One region of the Roseibium sp. R5 genome, then DNA from elsewhere that is predicted to be linked to it. Evidence: predicted binding sites of a transcription regulator. Region 1 holds the regulator's gene; each other region holds the start of a gene.
The links. Region 1 encodes PhoB, which activates phosphate uptake and scavenging genes when phosphate is short. Its sites were predicted from a motif close to TGTCATNNANCTGTCAT; they were not measured.
Positions count from the first base shown of each region.

Region 2: a site for PhoB is predicted at 5,963-5,979, ahead of AC0J4F_RS06745 (DUF2794 domain-containing protein). Genes of this name have one in related genera too.
Region 3: a site for PhoB is predicted at 8,324-8,340, ahead of phnC (phosphonate ABC transporter ATP-binding protein). Genes of this name have one in related genera too.

Region 1 is NZ_CM146910.1:5,166,933-5,176,956, reverse strand. It holds gene pstA (phosphate ABC transporter permease PstA) at 1-569, shown strand, start outside; gene pstB (phosphate ABC transporter ATP-binding protein PstB) at 591-1,379, shown strand; gene phoU (phosphate signaling complex protein PhoU) at 1,412-2,107, shown strand; gene phoB (phosphate regulon transcriptional regulator PhoB) at 2,195-2,890, shown strand; gene AC0J4F_RS24175 (IS110 family RNA-guided transposase) at 2,933-3,868, opposite strand; gene AC0J4F_RS24170 (GcrA family cell cycle regulator) at 4,115-4,660, opposite strand; gene AC0J4F_RS24165 (acetylornithine transaminase) at 5,086-6,285, shown strand; gene argF (ornithine carbamoyltransferase) at 6,282-7,211, shown strand; gene AC0J4F_RS24155 (Hsp33 family molecular chaperone) at 7,224-8,198, shown strand; gene AC0J4F_RS24150 (efflux RND transporter periplasmic adaptor subunit) at 8,391-9,800, shown strand; gene AC0J4F_RS24145 (efflux RND transporter permease subunit) at 9,812-10,024, shown strand, end outside.
Region 2 is NZ_CM146910.1:1,451,084-1,461,107, reverse strand. It holds gene AC0J4F_RS06770 (arylesterase) at 1-46, opposite strand, end outside; gene AC0J4F_RS06765 (ABC transporter ATP-binding protein) at 194-910, shown strand; gene AC0J4F_RS06760 (ABC transporter permease) at 907-3,489, shown strand; gene AC0J4F_RS06755 (hypothetical protein) at 3,589-4,407, shown strand; gene AC0J4F_RS06750 (Bax inhibitor-1/YccA family protein) at 4,577-5,341, shown strand; gene AC0J4F_RS06745 (DUF2794 domain-containing protein) at 5,514-5,903, opposite strand; gene AC0J4F_RS06740 (GNAT family N-acetyltransferase) at 6,421-6,939, shown strand; gene ppa (inorganic diphosphatase) at 7,092-7,631, shown strand; gene AC0J4F_RS06730 (metallopeptidase family protein) at 7,669-8,103, opposite strand; gene AC0J4F_RS06725 (hypothetical protein) at 8,175-8,432, opposite strand; gene AC0J4F_RS06720 (disulfide bond formation protein B) at 8,429-8,953, opposite strand; gene AC0J4F_RS06715 (YqaA family protein) at 8,968-9,546, opposite strand; gene AC0J4F_RS06710 (M10 family metallopeptidase C-terminal domain-containing protein) at 9,698-10,024, opposite strand, start outside.
Region 3 is NZ_CM146910.1:4,356,790-4,366,813, reverse strand. It holds gene AC0J4F_RS20295 (imm11 family protein) at 1-324, shown strand, start outside; gene AC0J4F_RS20290 (Lrp/AsnC family transcriptional regulator) at 556-1,017, opposite strand; gene AC0J4F_RS20285 (aminotransferase class V-fold PLP-dependent enzyme) at 1,122-2,603, shown strand; gene AC0J4F_RS20280 (class II glutamine amidotransferase) at 2,619-3,407, shown strand; gene AC0J4F_RS20275 (SpoIIAA family protein) at 3,397-3,777, opposite strand; gene AC0J4F_RS20270 (hypothetical protein) at 4,059-5,078, shown strand; gene AC0J4F_RS20265 (HD domain-containing protein) at 5,140-5,763, opposite strand; gene AC0J4F_RS20260 (helix-turn-helix domain-containing protein) at 5,813-6,385, opposite strand; gene AC0J4F_RS20255 (VOC family protein) at 6,435-6,797, opposite strand; gene AC0J4F_RS20250 (DapH/DapD/GlmU-related protein) at 7,429-8,055, opposite strand; gene phnC (phosphonate ABC transporter ATP-binding protein) at 8,441-9,274, shown strand; gene phnD (phosphonate ABC transporter substrate-binding protein) at 9,330-10,024, shown strand, end outside.

The DNA.
Region 1 (10,024 bases):
CTGACTTGATCGAGGTGAACATTTCAAACCTTGCGGCCGTTCCGTCCATCGTGTTCGGTATTCTTGGTCTTGCGGTGTTCATCCAGTTCATGCACTTGCCGCAATCGGCGCCGATCGTTGGCGGTCTTGTTCTGACACTGATGACGCTGCCCACGATCATCATCTCCACACGCGCCTCGCTGAAGGCCGTGCCGCCAAGCATCCGCGATGCAGCCCTGGGCGTTGGAGCCTCAAAAATGCAGGCCGTGTTCCATCATGTTTTGCCGCTGGCGATGCCGGGCATCTTGACCGGAACGATCATCGGTCTGGCTCAGGCTCTTGGGGAAACAGCACCGCTGCTTCTCATCGGGATGGTCGGCTTTGTGGCCCGCGGATATCCGGACGGTTTCGTTTCCGGATTTATGGACCCGAACTCCGCGATGCCGGCACAGATCTACACCTGGGCGGCCCGTTCCGACTTCGCGTTCTACGAGAAAGCCTGGGGCGGTATCATCGTCCTCCTGATCTTCCTTCTGTCTATGAACATCCTCGCGATTATCCTGCGCCGCAGGTTCGAGCGTCGCTGGTAAGGAGGCGTACCCATGAATGACATGCCGAAAATTGAACAGGCGACAGATATGACCGACAGCAAGATTTCAGCCAATAAAGTGCAGGTCTATTACGGCGACACGCACGCGATCAAGGACGTGGATATTGAAATCCAGCCGCGTTCGGTCACGGCCTTCATTGGCCCGTCCGGGTGTGGCAAGTCGACATTCTTGCGGACCATCAACCGCATGAACGACACGATCGATATCTGCCGGGTCGAAGGCTCCATCCAGATCGACGGCGAAGACATCTACGATCCGAAGGTCGATCCGGTGCAGCTGCGCGCCAAGGTCGGAATGGTATTCCAGAAGCCGAACCCGTTCCCGAAATCGATTTACGATAACGTAGCCTACGGCCCGCGCATTCACGGTCTGGCCCGGAACCGGGCTGAGCTTGATGACATCGTGGCCTCCAGCCTGCAAAAAGCGGGTCTTTGGGAAGAAGCCAAGGATCGTCTCGACGAACCTGGAACCGGCATGTCCGGTGGTCAGCAGCAGCGCCTGTGTATTGCTCGCGCGATTGCCGTTAGCCCGGAAGTGATCCTGATGGATGAGCCGTGTTCCGCTCTCGATCCGATCGCGACTGCCAAGGTTGAGGAACTGATCGACGAGCTGCGCGAGAATTACACGATTGTGATCGTAACGCACTCCATGCAGCAGGCCGCTCGCGTGTCTCAGCGCACTGCATTCTTCCACTTGGGAATTCTGGTTGAAGAAGGTCCGACACAGGATATCTTCACCAACCCGGTGGACAAGCGTACGCAGGACTACATTACCGGCCGCTTCGGTTAACCGGATTGCACATTTTTTCGAAGGGACACAGGATGTCTGAACATACAGTCACGGCTTATGATGACGAATTGAACGTCATGGCCGGCCGGATCGCTGAAATGGGCGGTCTCGCAGAAAAAGCATTTGCAGAAGCCGTTTCCGCCCTCGTGTCCGGCGACACCGATTTGGCGCGCCGCGTGATTGATCAGGATCGCCGTCTTGATGCGCTGCATCAGGACGTTGAGGAAGGCCTGATCGCAATGATCGTGCGCCGTCAGCCGATGGGGCAGGATCTGCGTGAAATCACGGCTGCCAGCCGGATCGCGAACGATCTGGAGCGTGTTGGCGATCTTGCAAAGAACGTTGCCAAGCGGGCAATCGCAATCGACAACGACATTCAGAGCAAGAAGCTGGCAATCGGCGTCGAGCACATGACCGAGCTGGCCCTCGGGCAGCTGAAAAAGGTTCTGGATGCCTACACCGGACGCAATGCAGAGGCAGCGCGCCACGTGCAGGAAGCTGATGCCGAAGTCGATGCGATCTACACCTCTCTGTTTCGCGAACTTCTGACGTACATGATGGAAGACCCTCGGGTGATCACCTCCTGCGTCCATCTCCTCTTCTGTGCGAAGAACATCGAGCGGATCGGCGATCATGCCACCAACATTGCCGAAAACGTCTTCTTCATGGTGACGGGCGAACGGCTTCCGGAAGACCGCACCAAGGTTGATGAAACCGGCGCTATGTGAGTTGCCAGAGCCAGCCTGAGCGGGCTGTGAAGCAGGAACTGTAAGCCGGCGCTTTGGTGCCGGCTGAGGGAATTGGAGTGAGAATTCATGCCGAAGGTCCTCATCGTCGAAGACGAAGAACCGTTGAGCCTTCTGTTGCGGTATAATCTGGAAGCGGAAGGATACGCCGTCGAGACCTGTGTCCGCGGCGACGAGGCGGAAATCCGCCTCCGGGAAACCCAGCCGGACCTTTTGTTGCTGGACTGGATGTTGCCCGGACTGTCCGGCATAGAACTGTGCCGGCGCCTGCGGGCACGCGAAGACACCGAGCGCTTGCCGGTCATCATGCTGACGGCGCGCGGCGAGGAAGCTGAGCGCATCAGAGGCCTGTCGACCGGAGCGGACGACTACGTGGTCAAACCGTTCTCAGTGCCCGAACTGATGGCGCGTGTCCGCGCGATCTTGCGGCGGGCAAGCCCGGAGGTGGTGTCCACGATGCTGCGCTCTGGCGATATCGAACTTGACCGGGAAACACACCGCGTCCGGCGCAGCACCAAGGAAATCCATTTGGGGCCAACAGAGTTTCGCCTTCTGGAATTCCTGATGACCGCACCAGGCCGGGTCTTTTCCCGCGAACAGCTGCTGGACGGTGTTTGGGGGCACGATGTCTATGTGGATGAACGCACGGTCGATGTTCACGTAGGCCGCCTGCGCAAAGCGCTGAACAAGGGCAAGGCGAAGGATCCGATCCGCACGGTGCGCGGGGCTGGGTATGCCTTCAACGACCAGTTCACGGCAGCCTGATCGAGACTTTCAAGACAAACAAAAAAGCAACGGTGTTGGTAGTCAAGCGGAGACCATCATCGTTTCTTTTAGCCTTGCATTGAGAATGATGATCATTTTTCGCATGACGGCGACGAGGGCGACCTTTGACGGTTTTCCATTTGTTTTGAGGCGTTTGTAGAAGGCCTTCATGACCGGATCAAAGCGGATGGCTGGCAGAGCTGCGACGTAGAGAGCATCTCGGATTTGCCGCCGTCCACCGGAGATCATGCGTTTGCCCCGCATGAGGCCGCTATCCTTGTTGAGCGGGGCCACGCCGACGAGCTTGGCGACCTGTCCTTTGGACAAGCTCCCCAGCTCCGGCAAGTCGGCCAGCAGGAAGCAAGCTGTTCTTAGACCGATGCCTTTGAGGGACATGAGAACATTGGCCCTTTGGGCAAGTGCCGGGTCCGACCTGATGCAAAGCTCCATGTCGTCGATAACAGCCTGGCGCTGATTGGTCAAAAAGCGCAGACTTTCTTCGATCCAGGCTATCGTCCTGCCGGTCTGCTTTTCCCTGCGGTTCTTTTCTTGAACGATCATATGGCTCAGTTGCCGGTATCTTTGAACCAGCTCCTTGAGCAGGGTCTGGGCCGCGGAGCTGGGAGTGAGGAGGCGTGTCTCCAGGCGTTGGCCATAGTCGGCCAGAATGAAGGCATCAATCTTGTCGGTCTTGGAGAGCTGGCCACAGGCCCGGGCAAATTGCCGGACTTGCTTGGCGTTCACCTTGGCAACTGGCCGGCCAACCGCCAGAAGGGCAGCCTCAACGGCACGCTCATAGCCGCCGGTCGGCTCCAGGATCAGCCGTTCTATCGAGTTGAACCGCATGAGAAAGGTCAGGAATGCATCGATCCCTTCCTCCGTGTTGGTGAAACTCGCACGCTGCTCATCGGGCAGAACGCAAACGTCAAACGTGGATTTTGATATGTCGATGCCGACAAAACGGCTAGCATAAGGCATGGCTTGGTCTCCCTTATACGCGAGCGCGAAGCTCTCTCAACGGTTCGACGAAGCCTCAAGTGTGTGAAGGGTTCTGCTTTTTTGCGAACGCAAGGTTCATGCCCGCAAGGGCTCAACCACTTCACACACCGTCATAAAGGTAAGGCCATACCTCAATGACAAAGAGGCCGGAGCATCAAACCATGCTCCGGCCTCATAATGTATAAGCCCGCCAAATCGGCGGGCTTTTTCTTGGGTATTTCGAGATCAGGAAGCCTGGGCAACACTGGTCTTGTTGTTGGCGCTCCGGCGGCGGTCTGCGACCGGCTGGTAAGCAATCTTGCAGTGGTAGGGGCAGTAGGGCACGCCGGCTTCGGATACTTGACCACAGAAGTAGAAGTCTTCTGTCGCCGGATCGCCGATCGGCCACTTACAGGTGCGCTCAGTTAGCGTCAGGATAGTCGCCCGCTTGGACATTGGAACAACATCAGCGATCGGTTCTGCAACGGGTTGAACCTCTGCGACCGGGGCTGGCGTCGGCTCCATCTTCAGCGCTGCGGTACCTTGGGTCTGCGGCTGTGTTTGCGGACGTTTCGGTGCCGATTGAGACGCCGGATTGGCCGTTGTGCGGGGACGGCGCGGTTTTGCGCTTGAGGAAGAAGACTTTGCGCGGCCGGAAAGACCAAGCCGGTGTACCTTGCCAATCACTGCGTTCCGGGTGACACCGCCAAGCTCACCCGCAATCTGGCTTGCGCTCAAACCATCGCCCCAGAGCTTCTTCAAAAGCTCAACCCGTTCGTTCGTCCAACTCATTGCCGCACCCCTTGCCAAGGCCAGTGACTGGCCAAAATCCCGTTATTGGACACGCGAACGCAAGTCCATTATGGCATATCTTGTGCCTCTATTTGATACGCCGCACGAGATGTCGTGTCTGATTAGTCAAAGGTTACAATAACGTTAATTTGTGAAGCAACCGTCAGGCTGCAGTGAGTTGGGGATGAACGGACTTTTCCCCAACAGATGCGAGGTCCTTGAGACTTTTACATAAAACAGCCCGAACCCCGGCAATGGCCATTTCCATTGACAGGCGGGGACCTCGGCAGTGTATAAGGATCTTGCAACGTGCCGCCGCTTTGGCGGCACATTGCGTTTTTGGCCTGTAATTTAAGGCGATGCCCCGGAGTTCCGACGGTCCGATACCAGTGGCGCTTCCGGCGGCCAAAGGAGACTAAAGAGGTATGTCCGCGTCCGCGCTTTTTGGAAACTACGCAAGATCGAACCTGTCATTCGATCACGGGGAAGGTGTCTGGCTTGTTACGAGTGACGGCCGACGATTTCTCGATTGCGGGTCCGGGATCGCGGTAAATTCGCTCGGACATGCTCATCCGCATCTGGTCCAGGCCCTTCAGGATCAGGCGGCCAAGCTGTGGCATATTTCCAATTTGCATCAGATGCCGGATGGCGCGCGGCTTGCGCAGCGCCTCACCGATGCAACATTTGCAGACAAGGTTTTGTTCGTGAATTCCGGCGCCGAAGCAATGGAAGCGGCGATCAAGTGTGCCCGGCGTTATCACTATGACCGCAATGAGCCGGACCGGTATCAGATCGTGACCTTCGAAGGTGCTTTCCATGGTCGGACACTCGGCACGATTGCAGCAGGTGGCCAGGCAAAATACCTCGAAGGTTTCGGACCTAAGGCCCCGGGCTTCGATCAGGTGCCCAGCGGGGACTTGGAGGCCTTGAAAGCCATGGTCGGTCCGCAAACCGCAGCGATCGCGATCGAACCCATCCAAGGCGAGGGCGGCATTCGGGAAGTCGACTACGAATTCCTGCGCGCTCTGCGCAAGCTTTGTGATGAAACCGGAGCCCTGCTGATCTTTGACGAAATCCAGACGGGTGTCGGCCGGACCGGAAAAATGTTCGCGCATCAGTGGACTGGCGTTGATCCGGATCTGATGGCCGTCGCCAAGGGCATAGGCAGCGGGTTCCCGATGGGCGCTTGCCTTGCGACCGAAGAAGTTGCGTCCGCGCTGGCACCTGGAACCCACGGCACGACCTTCGGTGGCAATCCGCTCGCTATGGCTGTTGGTAATGCGGTTTTGGACGTCATCCTTGCTGATGGTTTTCTGGAAGAGGTTCAAAAGAAGGGCCTCTCCTTCAAGCAAAAGCTTTCCGGGCTGGTCGATAGCCACCCGAAGGTGTTTGAGGCTGTACGGGGCAATGGTCTGATGCTCGGCATCAAGTGCACCGCGCCGGTGGGAGACTATGTCGCCGCCGCGCGCGAAGCGGGCATTCTTGCGGTCCCGGCCGGTGACAACGTCGTCCGGATCCTGCCGCCACTGACCATCTCGGAAGAAGAGATTTCCGATGCGGTTGATCGGCTGGAGAAGGCCGCAGTTGCCGTTGAGAGAAAGTTGTTGGAAGGAGCGGCCGAATGACCGCCAACGGAGCGTACAAAAACTTCCTGGATCTGACCCAATTCGAGGGCGATGATCTGCGCGCTATTCTGGAAACAGGAAAGAAGATCAAGGCAACCCGCAACGGCGTTCGCCGGGGTGAGGGGCCGCTGGCCGGCAAAGTTCTGGCCATGATTTTCGAACAGCCATCGACACGGACCCGCATTTCCTTTGACGTTGGGATGCGCGAACTCGGCGGCGAGACGTTGATGCTGACCGGTGCGGAGATGCAGCTGGGCCGAGGCGAGACCATCGCAGACACGGCGAAGGTGCTGTCCCGGTTCGTCGACGGCGTCATGATCCGGATCCTGGACCACGAAGCCCTCAATGAACTGGCTGAAAACGCGACCATTCCGGTGATCAATGGCCTGACAAAGATCTCGCATCCGTGCCAGATCATGGCAGACATCATGACTTTCGAAGAGCATCGCGGCGGCATCTCCGGGCGCAGCATTGCCTGGACCGGCGACAGCAACAATGTTCTGGCGTCCTGGGTTCACGCCGCACCGCGCCTGGATTTCGAACTGCGCATCGCGACACCAGCCGAACTGGCCCCACCGCAGGATCTGATTGAGACCGCCCGTGCCAAGGGTGGTTCCATTCTGGTTACCGACGACCCATATGAGGCTGTCAAAGGGACCGACTGTGTCGTCACCGATTGCTGGGTGTCGATGGGCGACGATGATGCCGAAAGCCGTCACAATCTGCTGAGCGCCTATCAGGTAAATGAGCGTCTGATGGCGGAGGCAAATGGTGATGCACTGTTTATGCATTGCCTTCCGGCACACCGCGGCGAGGAAGTCACCAACGAGGTCATGGACGGTCCCAACTCTGTCGTGTTTGACGAAGCCGAAAACCGGCTCCATGCTCAAAAGGGCATTTTGGCCTGGTGTTTCGGCGCAGCTTGAGGCGTAGCCAAAGTGGCATTAAATTTGGAAGAACTGGGCATCAAGCCCGCAGGGCTGGACGCTGTCCGGCCCTTTGCCGTGGAAGGACTGGATGTCCGCGGGCGCAGTGTTGCGCTTGGCCCCATCCTTGAGAAAATTCTTGGACGCCATGATTATCCGGAGCCGGTATCCCGGCTTCTGGCGGAAGCCATTGTCCTGACAAGCCTGCTCGGAACCTCTCTGAAGTTCGACGGGCGGTTTACACTCCAGACCCAGACGCAGGGTCCGGTGTCAATGCTGGTCGTCGATTTTGAAACGCCGGACGCAATCCGTGCTTGCGCAACGTTCGACGCAGAACGTGTTGCCGGGTTGATCGATGCCGGTGCTGCGACACCAGAGGCGCTGCTCGGGCATGGTCATCTGGCGATGACCATCGATCAGGGCAAGCACATGCAGCGCTACCAGGGCTTGGTCGAGCTGAATGGTATCTCATTGGAAGAAGTCGCGCGCCGGTACTTCGAGCGATCTGAGCAGATCCCGACCGAAGTCCGTTTGGCTGTCGGTGAACTCTACACCCGGCAGGACGGAGATGCGCCGGTCAAATCCTGGACAGGCGGTGGCTTGCTCATCCAGTTCCTGCCTGAAGCGCCGGAACGGATGCGTCCGGCGGACATTGATCCGGGTGATGCGCCGGCGGGAACCGTTCGTCACGAAATTGACGAAGATGATGCCTGGGTCGAGGCCAAGGCACTTGTCGATACGGTCCAGGATGTGGAGCTGACCGACCCTGAAGTCAGCGTCGAAACGCTGCTCTACCGGTTATTTCATGAGCGCGGCGTCCGGCTTTTCGATGCCCAGCCGATTGCCGACAAGTGCCGTTGCTCGCGCGACAAAGTTGCCAATGTTTTGGCAAACTTTAGCGCAGACGAAGTGGAAGAAGTCACAGTTGATGGCAAAATCGTCGTGACGTGCGAATTCTGCAGCACCACTTACGAATTTGACCGCTGAGAACACACTGCAGGCCGGGGACATCTGGCCTGCAGACTGTATCCGCTGATACATTTGGATACACGAATTCCGGCCTCAAGGGCGCGTTTCTGCGCTGAAAACCTTGATTTTTTGCGGTGCAAAGTAATCTTATGCCCACTGTTCGCGTATAGTTTAGAGCCGTCGCATTCGCACCTGTGAGAAAGCTTGAGTATGTTGCAGTCCGTTGACCCGGAAACCGGCAAGCCGCCAAGTCCTGAAGTCCTTCCGCCCGCAGGCCGGACGCGGACACCGATGGAGCGCACAAAGCTGGTGCTGAAAGCGCTGCTTCAAACGGCTTTGGCGTTTGCCATTCTCTTTGGTGCCTTCAAGGGCATGAACCAGCTCATTGCAACCCGCCCGGACGTGCCGAAACGGCCCGTTCAGGAAAAAAGCTACGCGGTTGAAACAACCACCGTTCAACAAGGCGATTATGCGCCCTTGATCTCCGTTTACGGCCAGACCCAGGCTGGTCGGGAGGTCGATTTGCGGGCGCTGGTCGGCGGCGAGATTGTCGAAGTTCATCCAGACTTGAAGGCAGGCGGCAAAGTCGAGCGCGGCGATACCCTGGTTGTGATTGATCGTTTCGACTATGAAGGGGCCGTGACTGAAGCCCGTGCCAACCTTGCTGAAGCGCAAGCCGCAATGGTGGAAAACGAGGGCCGTGTTGCGCTTGAAAAGGCCAATCTGATTCGTGCCGGAGAACAGCTGGAGTTTGCCCAACGTGATCTGGAGCGGGCAGAGGAGCTTCTAGGACGCGGTGCGGCAACAGAGCGAACGGTTGACGACCGTAAGCTGATCGTGTCCCAACGCCAGCAAAGCGTTGAACGGTCAGAAAACACGTTGGCTTTGGAAGAGGCAAAAGTCGTTCAGCAAAAGGCGACTGTCGAGCGCCTGGAATGGCGCCTTGAAAACGCTCAGCGCCAGTTGGAGAACACTGTCCTTACCGCACCATTCGATGCGATCGTGCGCTCTTCGGCAGCAGAGCCAGGACGTCTTATCAGCGTAAATGATGCAATCGTATCCCTCTACGACAGCAGCGAATTCGAAGTCCGGCTGACCCTGTCGGACAACCAGTACGGCCGCTTGCTCGAAGACAGCGGTACGGTTGTCGGGCGCCCTGTCGACGTAATTTGGAACCTCGGGGATCAGCCTGTCACTTATGCGGCCACAGTCACGCGAATTGGAGCGGATGTCGCAAGTGACCGGGGCGGCGTTGATCTGATAGCGCGCATTGATGCGTCTGGAGCGGCTGTTCCGCTGCGGCCGGGTGCCTTCGTCGAAGTGGCGGTTCCGGACAGAACCTACGCCAACAGCTTTCGCATCCCGGAAACAGCCTATTATGGCCAGGGGACTGTCTATGTCGTTGAAGACAATCGCCTTCAGGCCAGGTCAGTGAATGCACTTGCGATTGACGACGGCTTCATCCTTGTGCGCGGCGATTTGAACTCCGGTGAAACCTTGTTGGTGACGCGGATCCCGGAAGCTGGCGAAGGATTGCTGGTCAGCGATGTGAACGCTGAGCAACCGGCCGCGAACCAAGCTGCTGAACCTGCAGATCAATCTGCTGCGGTCGCGCAGTAAAGGGGGACGACATGGCACGCTCTATGGAACCTCGCGGCATCATGGAAGTTCTTGTCCGGCACCCGAATGCAGCCAACCTAATCATGGCAATCATGGTGCTTTTTGGCGCATACGGCCTTGCCAAGCTGAACACGCAGTTCTTTCCAACCGTCAAGATCGACAGCATCTCCGTATCGGTTGCCTGGCCGGGAGCCAGTGCGGAGGACGTTTCGTCCAACATTCTT
Region 2 (10,024 bases), 1.5 Mb from region 1:
CAGCGGCATTTGCAGTGCTGGTTCCCAACCACAACAGAGGCAGCATGAAAAACAGAAAGAAACGATACACTCTAATACACTTTCCTGACTGGAAGACTTGGCACAACAGGCCCATATGGTCGCAAAGTGACCACTTGTCGAGGGCATGTGATGGCCAGAACGGCCAACATATGACCGTTATAAAGGCCCAAAGATGACGACGACACCAGCCATTGCCCTGAAAAATGTCCACTTGACCCTTGGAGAAGGGGCCGGACAGGTTCACATCCTGAAGGGTATTGATCTGGAGATCGGTAAGAGCACATCCGTTGGCCTGGTCGGACCATCCGGCTCGGGTAAATCGACCCTCCTCATGGTGATGGCCGGACTGGAACGCGCCGATGAGGGATCCGTTGTCGTTGCCGGATCAGAACTCGGCGGACTTTCAGAAGACCAGCTAGCGCTGTTTAGAGGCCGCAATGTCGGCATCATCTTTCAGTCGTTTCACCTTGTCCCGAATATGACGGCGCTGGAAAACGTCGCAGTGCCGCTTGAACTTGCAGGCGATGCGGACGCCTTCAAAAAAGCCCAGGCGGAGCTTGAGGCCGTTGGTCTTGGAAAACGCATGCACCACTATCCGGCACAGATGTCCGGCGGAGAGCAACAACGGGTCGCCGTTGCGCGCGCGCTCGTCGTGGAGCCGGAAATCCTGATCGCAGATGAGCCGACAGGGAACCTGGACGAAAGCACCGGCGCACAGATCGTCGACCTGATGTTCTTAGCGCAGCGCGACCGCAAAACCACGCTGGTTCTTGTTACGCACGATCCGGCCCTTGCCGAAAAATGTGACCGGGTCATCCGCGTCCGCTCGGGCGAAATAGAAGAAACCACCCAAAATCTGGCCGCAACACAAGAACAGGTGTCCGCATGAGCGGATTTGTGTCCGGCGAGCTTGGCCGCAACAACCAGACCTTCCGCCTCGCCCTCCGGTTTGCCCTGCGCGAACTGCGCGGTGGCTTGAAGGGCTTTTACATTTTCATTGCCTGTATCGCGCTTGGGGTTGCCGCGATTTCCGGTGTGACCTCGGTTTCCAGAGCCTTGACCGAAGGGATCTCCCAGGAAGGCCAAGCCATTTTGGGCGGCGATCTGTCCTTCCGTCTGGTTCATCGTCAAGTGAATGAGGACGAGCGGAGCTACATCGACAGTCTCGGTGCAGTTTCGGAAGTCGCGACATTGCGCGCAATGGCCCGGCGCGCAGACACGGCAGACCAGGCGCTTGTAGAGCTTAAGGCGGTCGATGATGTTTATCCGCTCTATGGCGCACTCGAGCTGCAATCAGGGCAAAGCCTTGTGGACGCACTGGAACAGCGTAACGGTCGCTGGGGAGCTGTGACCGAACTAGCCCTGCTGGCCCGTCTTGATGTTGAAGTTGGTGACACACTTGAGCTTGGCCGCACGAGTGTTGAAATCACAGACGTCATTGAAACTGAGCCCGATAAACTCGCAGGCGGGATGGAGTTCGGCCCCCGGCTGATGATCTCCACCGAGGCCATCGGCGCAACTGGTCTCGTTCAGCCGGGCAGTTTGGTCCGCTGGCATTACCGGGTGCGTATGGATCCCGCGCCGAGCATCGGCGAGCTCAAACAGATCGAGGAAGAAGCGGAACAAACCGAAGCTGATGCCGGTTGGCGGGTGCGCTCCAGAGCCAACGCATCTCCCGGCCTTCAGCGCAGCATCGACCGGTTTGCACAATTTCTGACGCTTGTTGGTCTCACAGCTCTTGTTGTGGGCGGCGTTGGCGTTGCCAATGCGGTCCGGGCCTTCCTGGAAACGAAGCGGGAAGTCATTGCAAGCTTCAAGTGCCTGGGCGCAACTGGCGGTTTCGTCTTCCAGATTTATCTGGTTCAGATGCTGGCGCTTGCCCTGATCGGGATTGGCATCGGGCTGGTCATAGGAGCAATGATCCCGTTTGCCGCTGGTGCTGCGCTTTCCAATGTTCTTCCGGTCAAACTTGCGGTCGGCATCTATCCAAGCGAACTGGGCCTGGGCCTCGTCTATGGTCTTTTGACCGCGCTGGCTTTCGCGCTTTGGCCGCTTGGCCGGGCTCATGACGTTCCACCCACCGCCCTGTTCCGAGATATTGTTGCGGCGGGCTCCAAATGGCCCCGCAAACGCTATTTGTTCGCCACGGCTCTCACCGTGGTCGTCCTTGCGTCCATCGCCATACTGCTGGCCTATGACAAGCGGATCGCCACGATCTATATCGCAGCGTCCGCCGGGGCTTTTGTGCTTTTGGTGGTTGTGGCGCGGATCATCATGTGGCTCGCCAAACGCCTGCCTCCGGTCCGCTCCACCGAGCTGCGGCTGGCAATCGCCAACATTCACCGCCCTGGTGCCCTGACGCCGTCCGTCGTTCTGTCTCTCGGTCTCGGTCTCTCTCTGCTTGTCGCACTGACCCTGATCGACGGAAACCTTCGCCGGGAGCTCACCGCGACCATCGCAGGTGAAGCGCCAAGCTTCTTCTTTGTCGACATTCAAAGCCAGGAGCGGGACGCGTTTGAAACCCTTTTACACGAAGAAGCGCCGAACGCGGACCTTCAAAGTGTGCCGATGTTGCGTGGCCGGATTGTTAGCCTCAACGGCATCAGCAGCGATGATTTCGTGCCCGCCCAAGAAGGGTCCGACTGGGTTCTGCGCGGCGACCGCGGCATCACTTATGAAGCTACGCTCCCGCCGAACTCGGAACTGGCGACCGGTGAATGGTGGCCGCAGGACTATTCCGGGCCTCCACTGGTCTCCTTTGACGCGGAGGCTGCAACAGACCTCGGCCTCAAGATTGGCGACACCGTTTCTGTGAACGTTCTTGGCCGCGAAATCTCCGCAGAGATTGCGAATACGCGGGACGTGGAATGGCAGTCGCTTGGCATCAACTTTGTCATGGTGTTCTCGCCAAACACATTTGCCGGGGCGCCGCATGCGCATCTGATGACCCTTGGCTGGGATGATAACGTCCAGACAGACACCGAGTTGGCCTTGTTGAAGACCGTCTCCAGCAGCTTTCCGACCGTCACCAGCGTCCGCGTGAAAGATGCGATCTCCCAGGTGAACAACATCGTGGCTCAGCTCGCATGGGCGATCCGCGGCGCCTCCTCCATCACGCTGATTGCCAGCATTCTTGTCTTGGCAGGCGCACTCGCCGCCGGGCATCGGAGCCGGATCTATGACGCCGTCATCTTGAAGACCATTGGCGCCACACGAACGCGGCTGATTCTGGCCTATGGCCTCGAATATGCGATCCTTGGCCTTGTCACAGCCGTGTTTGCCGTTTTGGCGGGAGGCATTGCAGCCTGGTATGTCATCACTGCGATCATGGGTGGAACCTTTACGCTGCTGCCGGTCACGGCGTTCAGTGCTGCCCTAATCGCGCTTGTCCTGACTGTCGGGTTCGGCCTGATCGGAACCTGGCGCGTTCTTGGCGAAAAACCTGCACCGGTTCTTAGAAACCTCTGATACGGCCAAAGACGGTGTTAACCGTCAGAAAAATTTCATCAAACTGACCGCAAATGTGCGCCGGTTCATGACCGGTGCGCCTTGCGTCATGCGATTATCTTGGATATCGGAAGAGAGATTTATCTCTTAAAGGGGCACTCCGAAATGCCGGGCTATCGTTTGAAATCCATGTTTAAGACCACCCTAGCGGCTTCGATCACAGCTTTGACCATGCTGTCTGCCGTGCCGGCCGCTCAAGCTGAAAGCCCGTTTCACACAGGCGTTTGGCAGCTGAATGATCCTGCTGGCAAGCGCGGCCTCGTTGTCAGCGACTGGCTGGTTTGGGAAGACGGCCTGCCTAAGCGCTGGCTTTACCGCCGCGCGGGAACCAATGACGCCAACCAGTTTGATTTCTTCACCCGCTCAATCGGCGACAGCGGTTTCACGCCGGTCGGCATCCGCGTTTATCGGACCGGTGAGCATGAGATGAAATACACCATCTCCGAAAAGGGCAAAGATCCGATCGAGGTTTCCGCAAACCGCTTGTCGATCCCGAACTATAAGAATTCTTGCCTCTCGGTTGAAAACAAGGGCAGCCGGCTGACCGGCGGCACCTGGACCGGCACACCGCAATCTGCCGGTAAAAAGCTCCGCCTCACCAAATCCAAGCTGACCATTGATGGAAACGCGCGCAATGTGACCGTCGAAGATGTTCGCGTGGGCCGTGTCGGGATCATGGAGGACGGCAAACCCTTGGCGTTTTTCACGGATGCTGGCGGCGATTATGGCGTTCTTCAGTGGTTCAAGCCGGGCGTAACGCCGGAAGTCATGCGCGACACCACAAAAGAAGTTATGGATTTCAAGGCAGAAGAAATCTTCCGCTGGCCACAAGGCACTTGCGATCGGCAGATCGAAAGCCGTCTTAAAGCCATGAAATAAGAACTCTTCTTAATCATAAGGGCCGGAAATACGGGCCGTAGCAGAAAGATTGCGATTTTTTCAGGAAAGTCATCTTGTGCTAGGGTCCGTATTCTCCCATATGTTGAGGGAGCTGTGCTGCAGGACTCCCTGCGCGCACAAGTTTTGAACGAAGGGGAATCTTAAGACCATGTCGACCTTTGACCGCCAATCTCAAGGCGCTTACTCGGTTGCCGGCGCTCGTGCCGAGGCCGGCATCGATCAGGGCCTGCGCGCCTACATGCTGGGCGTATACAACTACATGACGTTCGGCCTCGCGCTGACCGGTTTCTTTGCCATCGGTACCTACATGATGTCCGTCGTAACCAACGACGCTGGCTCGATCGTAGGTTTGACACCGCTCGGCAACGCCATCTTCGCCTCACCGCTCAAATGGGTGGTTATGCTGGCGCCGCTCGGCATGGTGCTTTGGCTCTCGTTCCGGATCCAGTCCATGAGCGCGTCAACCGCTCGGACGATGTTCCTCGTCTACTCCGCCCTGATGGGTGTATCCCTGTCCTCGATCTTCATGGTCTATACCGGCGGATCGATCGCGCGCGTGTTCTTCATTACAGCTGCGTCCTTCGGTGCGCTGAGCGTCTTCGGCTACACCACGAAGAAGGACTTGTCCGCTTGGGGTTCGTTCCTGTTCATGGGCCTGATCGGTATCGTGATCGCCTCCCTGGTGAACATCTTCCTCGGATCTTCCGCGCTTCAGTTCGCGATTTCCGTGATTGGTGTCCTCGTGTTCGCTGGCTTGACTGCCTACGACACACAGCAGATCAAGGAAATGTACTACGAGGGCGACTCCGGTGAAGTTGCCACCAAGAAGTCCGTGATGGGCGCTCTGCGTCTCTACCTCGACTTCATCAACATGTTCCTGATGCTGCTGCAGCTGTTCGGCAACCGCGAATAATCCGCAAGTCATCATAAATGTAGAAAGCCCGGCCATTGCGCCGGGCTTTTTGTTGTCTTCCGACAAAAGATGTCGCTTCCAAATCTCAGATGGTCAGGACGTGAAAAACTGCTCAGCGGCGACCTCGAGTTCAGTGAAGACCGCTCCGGGTTTCGATCCGTGCGCCCCTGTGTCAGGCGTCGACGACCCGAAGATGCTTTTTCTTTTCCAGAACCCTCAGAACCTGCGCCAAATCGTGGCCACGTTTCAGGATCATGCCACCAGTCGCGACGACCGAATATACACCCTGCCGCCGCGCAAGTTTAGGATCCTTTTCTATACGATAGAGAGGCATTTCAGAGGCGCGGCGGAAGATTGAGAAAACAGCCCTGTCATTCAGAATATCAATTGCATAGTCCCGCCACTCACCATCGGCGACCATGCGGCCATAGAGCCTGAGGATGACATCGAGTTCCCGGCGGTTGAAGGACACCACTGGTAAGGAGGGAGGAGCTTTATGCCCAGGTCCGTTGAGGCTCAAGCTCCGGCTGTGCTGAGATGCGCTATCATCGGCTTCGCTCATTCCGCCTCCCTCTTGAACCGCCTTGCACCTTGCGCTGCCGTCAGCATTTGCTTGGCGCATGTCATCCGGATGTCATGATGGTCGTGGTTCGCCGCGAATTGCAAGTGCAGGCCGGTAGAAAGCTGAGAAACTGTTGCTTTCATTCATCAATCGTGACCGAAAAACATCAAAAACTGACGCATGGGCAACTTTTCAAGAAAGAATACCAAAATTTTCATGTTTTCGCCGCATTCCAGCCCTTGGCCAGCCAAAAAGCACACCCATATTAGCATCATACCTTGATGGGAACGGTCTACGGGCACCGCGGTATGCAATAGCCCCCCAGCCCCCCGTGGTGAATGTAGAGCGACCAGATTTTTTGAGTCAAACATCAGGGCAACTGAAGGGCCGGCAACACGCCGGCCCTTTTCATTACCGGACACCTTTGGCGGCAAGGCTCAAGAATTCCGGCAGTTTTCCCGAACCGAAAACGTTTCAAGCTTCCCCTGCGGACGCCTTGTAGTATTCTTTTCCCAAGATGACTCTTGACCTGATTGATCTTCGTGCGGCGAGACCGGCAGACTGCGAAGCGCTCGCCAGCATCCATAGCGAAGCCTGGCTCGGCGCTTATCGCGGCGTGTTACATGGCCTTGACCTTCAGCGAATGGTCTCAAGGCGGGGTGAAAACTGGTGGCGCGGAGCTCTGGCGCGCGGCGTCAACATCAAGATCCTATCCGTTGCTGATGTTCCGGCCGGATATGCCACCTTTGGCCCGTGCCGGCTAACGAATACCAGCATGGATGGCGAGATATACGAACTTTATCTCAAACCGGAGTATCAGGGCCTGGGATTCGGCCGCAGGCTTTTTGAAGACATCCGGGCATCATTCCTCGAGCAACATGGCTCAGGGCTTGCCGTCCAGGTGCTCAGCGACAACACGCCTGCCCGGGAGTTCTATCGTGCGGTGGGAGGCCAAATCGCCGGGAAATCATGGCACCGGATCGGCGGTAGACGACTCGAATTGCTCATCTACATCTGGCCGAGGCGAACGCTCTGACAACTTCACCGTAATACTTTCCAAGTTGAGGATCTGGTACGCCCGCGCCACTTCCGGGCCATTAATCAATTAGGTGCAATGCAAAACTAAAGACTTGAACTTCTGCCTTCGGATTGCGATAGACGGCGCAACGATCCAACAGGAGTTCACAGATGCGTATTGACGCCGTGCCGATTGGCAAAAACCCGCCGGAAGACATCAACGTAATTGTTGAGGTCCCCGTTGGCGGTGAACCGATCAAGTATGAGATGGATAAAGAAGCAGGCGCGATGTATGTCGACCGCTTCCTCTACACGCCCATGCGCTATCCGGGGAACTACGGCTTCGTCCCGCACACACTTTGCGGCGATGGCGATCCGATCGACGTGGTTGTCGTCAACCAGCGCCCTGTTGTACCTGGCGCCATCATGACCTGCCGTCCGATTGGCGTTCTCCTGATGGAAGACGAGTCCGGCCAGGATGAGAAGATCATTGCAGTTCCGAGCCACAAGATCACCAAGCGCTACGATAATGTTTCGGACATTACCGACCTGCCGCAAATCACGATCGATCAGGTCAAGCACTTTTTCGAGCACTACAAGGATCTGGAACCCGGCAAATGGGTGAAAGTGACGGGTGTTGAAGGCGCAGAAGCTGCAAAACGCATGATTGTGGAATCAATCGAGCGCGCCAAGACGGAAGCTGCCGAATAAACGCAGCTTGACTATCCTTGAGGCTGCCGCCGCTGCATCACCTGTCGGCAGCGGCCTCGAGACGCTCCATGTCCTGATCGCTCAAACCGAAATGGTGACCGATCTCATGGATAAGCACATGGGCGACCACATCTCCGAGCGTTTCGTCCATTGCAGCCCAATAATCCAGAATGGGCCGACGGAAGAGCCAAATACGATTTGGCATTTGCCCGGTATGGGACAGCTCTTCGCCCTCGTCCAAGCCGACACCTTCAAACAATCCAAGCAGATCGTGCGGATCTTCGATCGACAGTGCATCGAGAACATCATCAGGTGCGTATTCGGCAAGCGTGATCTGCAAATTACCGCAGCGAAGCAACAGATCATCCGGCATGGTGGCCAGTGTTTCGCTGGCCATTGCCTCAAAGTCTTTCAGGTCCGGCGCTTTGAGGTCGGTCCAGTGGCTTCGGCTGATTGGATGAATTGACGCCATATTTTGTTCCAGGCTCCAGTGAGCGCTGTATTTCCTTTTTCGCGAGCCTCCCAACTCAGTTGGAAGATTACTTACAGGTAGGTAACGGCAAGGTAAATCACCAGACCAATTGCAAACATCAACCCAAGCGACCGGCCGATGCGCGTGCCCCAGACTTCGATGTGGTCATCGGCATCCTTATCGGCCGCGCTCATATGGTCCCGCGCACGATCGGCCATGCGAACAAAGGTCGAGCCAACAACCGTTTCGCTTTCCGCTTGCGCGCGATCGATCGCTCTCAGCGCCTCGTCGCGCCTCTCCTGATCGGCCTTGTGTTTTGACGTGCTCATGCCGGTGACTTTGCCATGGGAACCCGAAATTTCAAAATTCCGGCAGCAAAAAGCCCAAGTCCGGCCAACCCGGCAGATGCAACAGCATTCCAACCGGCAAAAGACAGGCCCAGCATCCGCCAGCTGGCTTCCGTGCAGCTGACAACCCGGGTCGATTGCAAGGCTTGCAGCATGTTGGAAGCGGATGCCGGAGCAGCAGCGCCCCCGCCGCAATCATTCGGGCCATCCCAGAACTGCCACTCCGCTCCGGCCTGATAAATCCCGAGGCCAGCTCCATAGGCGAACACGGCCGCGACTGCCAGCAACAGGATCGCGGCAATCCCTTTGCGACCGGACACCAAGGCAGCCAATGCAACAAGGGCCATCGGCAACCCGACATAATAAGGAATTCGCTGCTCCAAACACAGCTTGCAGGGGACATAACCGCCAATCAGCTGATAGCCCCAAGCCGTTCCAATCACAAAAAGGCCACCGGCCAATAGCAGGAGTGTCAACGACTGCGCCAGTTTTTCAGCGGACATCGGATCCTCTTTGCTTAGATTAACTTCAGCGCGGCGAAACCGCCGACCAGAAGCACGACGAACACGGTGAACATAAGACCGAGGCGTTTTTCGATAAAGTCCTTGATCGGCGGGCCAAAGAAATACAAGAGCCCAGCGACGATGAAGAACCGGATCCCCCGGGAGACAATGCTTGCAAGGATAAAGATTGGCAGGCTTAGGCCTGCAGCCCCGGAGGCAACTGTAATCACCTTGTAGGGAAACGGGGTCACACCGGCGATAAACACGAACCACCAGCCCCACTCGGCGAAGATATGGCGGAATTCCTCGACGTAGTGGAGTTTGCCATAGAATGCGAGCACCGGCTGTGCAACCTGTTCGAACAGGAACATTCCGATGAAATAGCCGAATACACCACCGGCCACAGAGGTCAGCGTGCACAGCAGCGCATACCACCAGGCCTTTTCGCGCCGGGCGATGACCATCGGGATCAACAAGATGTCCGGCGGGATCGGAAAGAACGAGCTTTCGACAAACGAAACCGACCCGAGCGCTGTAGGTGCGCGCGGTCCGGCAGCAAGGGACAAGGTCCAGTCATAGAGGCGTCTGATCATGACGCCTCCATACCTGCTGCAACGCAAAAAGTCACCTAACGAAATTCGGCCCGCGAAGGGTTCGAAACCAAGGGTAAACAAACCAGCACCGACATAGTGCAAGCTGCGTTTCGGATCTCAACGAATACCAATCGCGGCACCCGTCTGGTGATTACAGCTCTATGAACATTTTCGCTGCATTGATCTCCTGTCCCTGAAGCGGAACCAACTCGGGGTTTGCCTCCAGGAACGCCGCGCTGTCAAAGGTGATTTCCCGGTTTTCAGCGCGGCCGAACTCAATGTAATGCCGGGCGCCCGCTTCAGCATCTGCCCCGAAGACCTCGATCAAATCCTCATGCGAGGCAATGTAATCAAGCGCGGAGAAATCGATCGTCCGGCCTTCGGTCAAACCGAACTCGACAAAGTGGTCAAAGAGTGCCTCTTCATCCGTGCCGAATGCCTCTTCGACATCCTCATAACTCGCTGCATACTCTAGGAT
Region 3 (10,024 bases), 810 kb from region 1:
CCGCTCGCGCGGATAAAACCCTTCAAGCACGAGATGGTCTTAAGCCGCCCGGCGATCGGCGACCGTCATCTCTGGCAAGGTCTCTATCTACAGCCAATTAGTTCAGGCGGCGTCTTCTGTTCCGATGCGTTTCAAAAAGAACTGAAGAAACGCAAGATCCGGTTTCTTGATCAAAAACACTGCGCCGAAGTGGATGACGACTGGAAGCTGGAAGACAATATCCAACCGAAACTCGATTGGGAGGCCGAACACGGCCTTCACGAAGGCCACCGGTCCTGGAAGCGGGCACAAATCCTCAAGGAACGCGGACGATTGGAACTCTAGAGCTGCACCGGCAAGCTCAACAGCTCAGACTGTCACCCCGGCCAAGCGGAGCGTCGAGCCGGGGCCTACTCTCGGTGCCGCTTGCGGATGACGTCGTTGGGTACGGCACATGCTCTGGAAACGAGTAGGCCCCGGATCGCAGCGAAGCTGCGTCCGGGGTGACGGTTGAGGGCGACCGTCTACCCAAGGCATCAAACAGCCGTTCTCTGAAGTGCTATCGATAGAATCCTGTCAGATCGGCAGGTCGCGGGCGTCGGCGATGGCTTCCATGGTCATGTAGGAGGTGACCGTGTCGAGATCGACCTTGTCGATCAGCCGCTGATAGACCTGATCGAAGGCGTTCATGTCTTCGGCGACCACTTTCAACATGTAGTCGTAATCCCCGGCAAGCCGGTAGAAATCGATCACGTTCGGGATCCGTGTGACCTCGCTGCGGAAGGTCTCCAGCCACTCCTTGGAGTGGTGGCGCGTGCGGATCATGACGAAGACCGTGAGGTTCAGACCAAGCTGCGCAGGATCAAGGCGAATCGTGTGTCCTTCGATCAATCCGCTCTCATAAAGGGTTTTCAGCCGCCGCCAGCAGGCGTTTTGCGACAATCCGACTTCCTCGGCGAGCTCCCGCTGCGACAAGCGGGCATCCCGTTGCAGGGCTCTCAGAAGCGCGCGGTCAATTTGATCGAATTTTTTCACCATGTCAGATCAAATGACACGAAATAGGCCGTTCAGCAATCAAAATAGGTGCGGATTTCTGAAGATGTTTGGTCGTATGATCCGTTCAAAGACATTTGGAGCAGAACATGACCCAATCTCAACACCTCGCTTCTTCCGGAACTGCGCTCGAAACCTTTAAGAGCGCTTTGAAAGGCCCGGATTTGATCGAACGGCTGCGCGCTGGATTGATCGGAGACGGCATGGTGATTGAGGGACCGTTCGGTCCGAAAAAGATGATCTATGCCGATTATGTCGCCTCCGGCCGGGCCCTTCGACAGGTCGAGGACTTCGTCATGGAAGAGGTCCTTCCGGTATACGCCAACAGCCACACCGAAGCCTCTTATTGCGGGATGACCATGACCCGGATGCGTGAGGCGGCGCGGTCCGAGATTGCCCGGATCTGCCGGGCGTTTGACAGCTATGCCACGGTCTTTTGCGGGTCGGGTGCGACGGCAGGGCTCAACCGTCTGGTTCACCTGTTGGGTGTTTCCGGGGCCGCGGAACGGGGCGAAAACCCGTTGGTGATTCTCGGCCCTTACGAGCACCATTCCGATATTCTGCCGTGGCGGGAAAGCGGCGCCGAAGTCATCGAGATCAACGAGGCCGCCGACGGTGGACCGGATCTCGTCGAATTGGACGCGGTTCTCACCGAAAAGTCAGCTGGTCGTCTGACTGTTGGGGCGTTTTCGCTGATGTCCAATGTCACCGGCATTGTGACCGATGATGTGGCAGTCACGCGGATCCTGAAACGCCATGGTGCCTTGAGTGTCTGGGACTGTGCCGGATCGGGGCCTTATCTGCCGATCGATATGAAGCCGGGCACGGACGCAGAAAAAGACGCGGTTGTCGTTTCTCCGCACAAGTTCATTGGCGGTCCGGCCGCGTCCGGCGTCATGATCGTGCGGAAGCAGGCGGTCTGTATCAAAACCCCGGTGTTTCCGGGCGGCGGTACGGTGCGTTTTGTCTCCCCGTGGGGGCATGACTACTCCGAAAGCATTGCAGCCCGTGAAGAAGCCGGAACGCCGAATGTCATCGGTGATATTCGCGCAGCGCTGGCGTTCTTGGTGAAGGAAGCCATCGGTCAGGCCGAAATGGATGCCCGCAACGAAGCCTGGCGCGCCCGGGCCCTGGCGGCCTGGCAGAAAAACCCTGCGATCGAGATCCTCGGCAATCTGGAGGCCTGCCACACCATGCCGATCTTCTCTTTCCGGGTGAAGGATCTGGAGCGCGGTGGGTATATCCACCAGCAGCTGGTCACACGGATGCTGTCGGATGTTTACGGGGTTCAGGCGCGCGGAGGGTGTGCTTGTGCTGGGCCGTATGCCCACCGGCTGCTCGGCATCGACCGGTCGGAATCCGACACCCTGCGCGATGGCATTCTTTCCGGTGAAGAACTGAAGAAACCTGGCTGGACCCGGCTTAATTTTTCCGTTCTTTTGGATGACGTGAAAGCCGGTCAAATCATCCAGGCCGTCGACCAGCTGGCGCGTAAGCCGTACCCTGTCGCCGACAGCTATGCTTGCGATGAAACGACCGCAAGGTTCAAGGCCGCACAAAAAGCTGCATAAGGATTACGAGCGATCATGTGCCGATGGGCTGCCTGGAGCGGGGCTCCGAAGTATTTGGAAGAGGTGATCTGCGATCCGGAGCATTCGCTGATCGATCAAAGCCGCAATGCAACGTCTTGCAAAACATCGGTGAATGCGGACGGGTTCGGTGTCGCTTGGTATGGCGAGAAGGAAACAGCCTGTCTTTACAAGGATGTGCGCCCGGCTTGGTCGGACCCGAACCTGTTGCAGATCGCAAAGCACATCCGGTCGGGGCATTTCCTGGCCCATGTTCGCGCATCGACCGGTACGGCAACGACACGGGATAATTGTCATCCGTTTACCTTCGACCGCTGGACGTTCATGCACAACGGTCAGATCGGCGGCTATGACAAGGTCCGCCGGAGGCTCGACAACATGATCCCGGACGATCTTTACCGCGACCGTATGGGGGGCACCGACAGTGAGAGCCTCTTTTTGATTGCGCTCGCCTACGGGCTAAAACATCACCCGCGCGCGGCCATGGCCCGCGCGGTTCACGAAGCCGAAGCGTTGTCCAAATACTCCGGCTGCACGCCGCACATGCGGTTCGCCTCTGCCTGGTCGGATGGAGAGACGCTCTATGCGGCCCGGTACGCATCAGACAGCTATCCGCCGACCCTCTATTACCGCGAGTTCACCGACGGCGTCATGGTGGTCTCCGAGCCGCTGGACGAGGCGCGGAACTGCTGGATGGAAGTGCCACATGGGCACATGATCACGGTCTCCGGCGGCAAGGTCGAGCAATGTGCCTTCTTGAGCGACGAAGAGCTGCTCACGGCGTAGGCATCGTTTCCTCGATCCAGTCCCAGGCGGCGTCGAGTTCGGCAGTTGAAAAGTGTTTTTCCTTGATGCCGGCGAGGTTTGCAAAGGTGGCGTCAATGTCCACCAGCGCCGAGACAAACCTACTGTCCGTTACGACAGCAACCCGCGCGATCTTGTCCAGATGGGTTATGATCCATTTGATGTCGGACGCCACTGCTTTCAGTGAGACACCGACATGGTCGCCAAGAACCACCAGAAAACTGGCCTTGCCATAGGTTGAGACCAGCTCATCTGCCTTGGCAATCAGCTCTTTTTCTTCCTCTATCGTCAGCGTGCCAGAGACTTTTACGCCAAGAACGGCTCCGTCGCTGCGAGGCAAAATCTCGTACATTCCAGACCTCCCGAGTTGTTTGTAAGCACCTGAAAGTCTATTTGACGATCGCTGGACCCGCGTTCAAGGCGATCCGGGTTTGTGCTTATGGTTTGGGTTGAATGCCATCGCCATTGAATTGGTTAACGCTGTCTACCAATCTGGCGACAACTCGAGTGAAGCTGCTAATCCGCCTTTAAAATGCGCCCGTCAAACTGTCAGTCATGAAAAAGCGCGGCTGCCGAAAGGTGGTCGCGTTTGTTGTGATCCGTTGAAAACAATAAGAGACGTGGAGACGTTCAATGGCGCTGGCTGACTGGAATGGGTTTTACGACTCGAACGCAGCGAACCTGGACAACACAGCGGCAAGCGCTGCGAGCAATGCGGCCACGCGCATGGATTCAAGCCGCAGCTGTTACTTTTATGTGCCGTCAACGAGCTCAGACGAGGATGAACACCGCCTTGGAGCCGTCTTGCGTCTTGGCGAATATGCCGACATCGAAGAACAGGCGTTTCAGGCGGATGATCTCGACGAGTGGTATCCGCAACAGCACATAACTGACGAAGGCAGCAATGCGGATGCCTACAAGAATGCATCCGGTGGTGGTGACGGGATCCTGCTGGCCTGTGATGGCCGGATCCTGGTGAAGGCTGAGGAGAAGATGTATGTGGAAACCGCTGATTTCAGCCAGCAAGTCAACGGTGATTATACGCTCAATGTCGATGGCGCTGCATCGGTAACGAGCTCCGGAAAACTGGAAATGACCTCGTCCGCAGAAGTTGTTTCCATTTCCAGCGGGGCGGGCAAGGACATCACTTTGTCTGCTGGCGACGGCACTGGTGTCATCCAGACCAACGCCAAGGAGGAAACCAAAACGATTGCCGGTGACACGTACGAATATAATTCCGGCAACACCAAGAGTTTCACCGAAGGCAACAGCATCGATATGACCTTCGGCGGATCGCTCGCGATTTTCGGTGGCGGTGACCTGAGCATCGGGATGGGAGCCACAACCGAAATCAATGCCACCATTGCAGTGGGGGTTGCCGCAGTCACAGTCGATGTCGTCGGCGTCGCGGCCGAAGTGACAGGTAGTGAAGTTGATCTGAAAGAAATGGCGGTCAAGCTGAAAACCCTCGTGGTCAGCAACGAAACCATGGCTGCAAGGATCAAGCAGATGGTGGCAGAAATCGCGCAGCTGAAGGCGGAAAGCACCACTGTCAGCGCAGCTCAGTCGGCGGTGGCGGCCAAGTCCGAAACCGTTAAAGCCAAATCAGGCGGTGTGACGGCTGATACGACCGGGCTGGTGGTCAATATCTGACCGCACGCGGTGCATATCTGCCATGACTGGACAAGAGATAAGGATCTGATACCTACGCCACCTAAGCTTTTTGGGCGCTTTGACGGTCTTCTATGAGCTCTTTCGTTCGCGCGTCGATCCCTTCGCGGATCTGGCGGGTGAGGGGAAAGACGTCAGTCCGGTCTCGTCCGTAATTCAAATTGAAGGCATGGAAATCGGCATCGGCACCCGGCATGAGCTGGTGCTGCAACATGGTTTCCAGTTTGTCGAATGCTTTGGCAAGTTGCGCTTCCGGTGTCACGGCATCGGCGTATTCGTCCCAAAGCGCCATGAAATCATTGGCCACGTCATCAGGCAGGTCGGCACACAACGCTTGAAAGTCCCGTCTTTCGCGCTCCTGCCGGTTGTCGCCGTCCGATTGGTGCGGGGCCGGAACATCACCAGAGATTGCTTCGCCAAGATCATGAAGAACACACAGCTTGAGCAGCTTTTTGATATCGACACCAATGACGTCTTTCTCAAAGAGCAGAACCATCAAACACAGCCGCCAGCTGTGCTCCGCAGTACTCTCCGCTCGTCCGCTCCGGCTGGTGCCGGAGCGCAAAGTGTCCTTGAGCTGTTCGGCTGCCTGCAAAAAGGCAAGAAGACCGGTCAGCCGGCCATGGTCAATAAAGGGGGCGTGGTTGCCGTCGGTTTTGCTGTTCATGGGCGGAAGTTTACCCCGGCCAACACCGCGTGACGACACGCTGAATAATTTATGCAAACCGGTCAGGTTCGTCCCGCACAAGCCGGGCAAAGCGCCCGTCGGACAGGGCGAACCGCGTGATCCTGATCCGGCTTTCCGGGATCGTCATCTCCGGGAAATCCGCGCGCTCAGTTGAAAACACGATATCCGGTGCGTGCGGTTCGAACCAACCCTGGTCGCCAAGGCCCTGTTCGGCGGTCTGGATCCCTTCCGACGCATAAGGCCAAAGCGGTCGGTCCATCAGTTCCTGAACACCCGCATGCCAGTCCCGCGCGCGGGCAGGGGAGACGGCGAGCAGCCGGTGGCTGAGATCGCACACCAGATGAACCGGCGTGCTGTTGCTGCTCACAAGCTCCACCAAGGCCCGGTCCGCTGCACTGTTGGGTCGCGCGAGCAACAGCCGTTCCACTTTGGAGCGGTCAAGTCCGTCAGGCTCGGAAGCACCGCTCTCCCAGCGTGAGATTTTGGATTGCGACACTCCGAGCTCATCGGCCAGCGCCTGCTGTTTTACGCGATTCAGCACCCGCCAGCGGCGAAGGGAGGGGCCGAGGTTTCTTGAAAGCGTGGTGCCAAGATCGAACATGGCTCGTTCATAGCAAATGTCAGAATTTTCGGCAGCCTCTGAAATTGCGTCAGGAACCCCCAAAGACCCTGTTTGAGATGGATACTGCGTTGCCAGCCGGATCCTTGGTATTGGCAAATTGACATCCGTTGCCCTGATGGACCGGGCCGAATTCGAGCCCTTCTTTGGCAAAGACCGATTTCTCACAAACAACATCTTCGACTTGAAAAACCAGCTTAACGAGGGTTTGTCCGGCTTTGCGGCCCTTGGCTAAGGGATGCAGTAGGAGTTGACATCCTCCGTCAGGGTTTTGCAGCTCAATCAAACCGCCATCTGCAGGCCTCTCAGTGTAGCCAAAGTGCCGACAGTAGAATTCGGCAACGGCTTCCACATCGCGAACGTAGAGTGTCAGGCGATTGAGAAGAAGTGGCATGTGCAGCTCCAGAGTGTGTTGGCTAGAGTTTGGCCAAGGTTCCCCGGAGATCAAGCGTTTCTGTGAGGTGCTGTGCGGAAAAACAGAAAGGGTGTCGGCTTTCACCAACACCCCCCTGTTCAGGTCAAGGTTATCGGACCCGGAAACCTGCCGAAGCGGGATCGATAGTCCGTCTTGATCTCAACTCGACATCAGATCTCCGAAGACATCTGGTGCCTGCCGGCTCCTCATCCCCGAAGAGATTTGAAGCCTGCACCGGCATTGCAGATAACCCGCTGCTCACCGGAGAGCCGGGGCGCTGGCTGCGGAGCGCTCCGCATCAAGCGCAAACTGGGTGCCTCACAGCCGGTCCGCGAGAGCCGCAAGCGGCCCCTTGGGACTGTGCCCAGACAGCGATGACAAAAACCGTATGCTTTGGTTGGCGGTCCGAAACAGGTCTCTGCCGTGCTGTTGATTGAAGTTCACCACAGGAATTTGCTGCTGTCGAATCGCCCCTGTTAACCATTGTGACTTGTGGGGAAAGTCATCTCTTTCGTCTGAAAGTCGCAGAAATGCGGGCCTTGTAGTGAGTTGAGTTCCCTTACGGAAATCAAATGCAAGTTAAGAAATGATTTTCCGGCAAAATAATAGGTCAGCGATACTTCTCTATGAATCCATCGATCGGCAAGTTGCGAAAATCGGGCAAGCGATCCTTCAGCTGATCGTGGCTCCAGTCCCACCAGGAGATCGCCATCAGAGCTTCTTCCTGGGTTTCCGTAAACCGGCGTTTGATTGGTTTCGCCGGAACACCGCCGACAATCGTATAGGGCGGAACGTCTTTCGACACGACCGCGCCTGCGGCAACAATAGCGCCGGTCCCGATTGTAACTCCGGCCAGAACCGTCACATTATGACCGATCCAGACATCGTGCCCGATTGTGACCCAATCGTCCCTGCGCCATTGAAAGAACTCCTGGTCATCATCACCCAGCCCATAGGCGGCCGCCCGGTAGGTGAAGTGATGTTGTGACGCGCGCCAAGTGGCGTGATTGCCGGGATTGAGACGCACCCGCCGGGCAATCGAGCAAAACTTGCCAATCGTTGACCAGACCACATCCCCCTCCTGAACGATGTAGGAGTAATCGTCCATCTGGCTTTCGCGCATTTCGGTCAGCGCGCCGACTTCCGTCCACTTTCCGAGCTCACAGTTTTGAACGACCGCGTCTGGGTGAATATTGGGGGCTTCGGTCATGCCGGGTTTTTGGTGCGGTGCGGACATGTTCGGTTCCATTGGTTTGTGACAGGCGCAGATGGATAGCTTTGGTCACATCATGAAGCGTGACGCTTTGATGACGTATCCATGAACTCTTTCTCTTTTCCTCAGTTTCAGCCGGTTCGAAGCACCCTGACTAATATTTCAGACGGAAACACGCGACTCGGGCTTTGTTCTGCTCTTGCAACCATGATTTGCCGAGCCTTGCAGAACCCTCTGAGGAAGCAGGAAAATAAAGCCTTGTCCGGGTGCTGTGTGTGTCCCGGCAGGCTCTTGTCATTGAAATGTCATCGTTTCTTCAAGGGACTGATAAATAGCTGTCATCGCGTTGTTACGCTCGAATGGCTCTTGTCGCGCAGCAAATACGAACAAACACGGACAGGGCTGCCGCGTGATTCAATTTCAGGACGTCACCAAGACCTTTGGGTCCCGGACTGCGGTGAACAAAGTATCTTTCAACATCGACAAACCGCAGATGGTCGGCATTATCGGCCGCTCCGGTGCAGGCAAATCGACCTTGCTGCGCATGATCAACCGGCTGACGCCGGCGACCTCCGGTCAGATCCTCTTCAATGACCGCGATATTCTGAGCCTTAAAGGCGGCATGATGCGCCGTTGGCAGCGCGACTGCGCCATGGTGTTCCAGCAGTTCAATCTTGTGCCGCGCTTGGATGTGGTGACCAACGTGATGCTCGGCCGTCTGAATGGCCACGGCACACTCAAGAGCCTCTTTAATATCTTCGACCAAGACGATGTGAAAACTGCACTTGCCGCGCTGGACCGGCTTGGCATTGCTCAGGAAGCACCCAAACGGGCTGAAGAGCTTTCCGGCGGTCAGCAGCAGCGGGTGGCGATTGCACGAGCGCTCATGCAGGATCCGCATATGATCCTGGCCGACGAGCCGATCGCCTCTCTTGATCCGATGAATGCCAAGATCGTCATGGACGCTCTTCGGGAAATCCACGAACGCGACAACAAGATCGTCATCTGCAATCTGCACACGCTCGACACCGCACGCACGTACTGCGACCGCGTGATCGGCATGCGCGACGGCTTCATCGTCTTTGACGGGGCGCCAGACGCCCTGACCACAGATGTGGCGCGCGAGATTTATGGCGCCGATGAAAGCTTCAACGAAGCGGCAACATCAACCGCCATCGATGCCGGTAAATCCGGCTCTCAAGAATCCGCCGGTGTGATGACCCCGGCGGCAGCAGCGGGCTGACCGTCTGCTCCCAAATCATCGTCATCAATTGTGAACCCTCGGGGGAGTGTCCCAAATGAAACTGGTTTCCAAAGTTGCTGCGCTGGCTGCAGTCAGCATGATCGCTCTGAACGCAACCGCTGCCGTTGCTGAAGAAATCTCCGAATTCCGCATCGGCATCCTCGGCGGCGAAAACGCTTCCGATCGTCTGCGCGCTTACACCTGCCTTGAAGAAAAGACCGCTGACCTGCTCGGTGTTCCGGTCAAGCTTTTCGCACCGGCCGACTACAACGGCGTGATCGAAGGCCTGCTCGGCGGCAACCTCGACATGGCTTGGCTTGGCGCGTCCGGCTACGCAAAAGTGTACCTGACCGATCCGGAAGCGGTTGACCCGGTTCTGGTCAAGGTCAACGTTGATGGTGGCTACGGCTACTACTCCATCGGTTTTGCCCGCAACGATGCTGAAATCAACTCGCTCGCCGACATGAAGGGCAAGGTTTTCGGCTTTGGTGACCCAAACTCCACATCCGGTTACCTGATCCCGTCCATCGCCATCCCGCAGGAAGGCTACTCCATGGAGCCGGGCGACTACTTCGGCGACGTCAAGTTCACCGGTGGCCACGAGCAGACCATTGTAGCCGTGTCCAACGGCGACATCGACGCCGGTGTAACCTGGGCCGACGGTCTTGGTGAGTGGGAAGATGGCTACAATTCGGGCGCTCTGCGTAAGGCATCCGATGCTGGCCTGGTCGACATGACCGAATTGCGTGA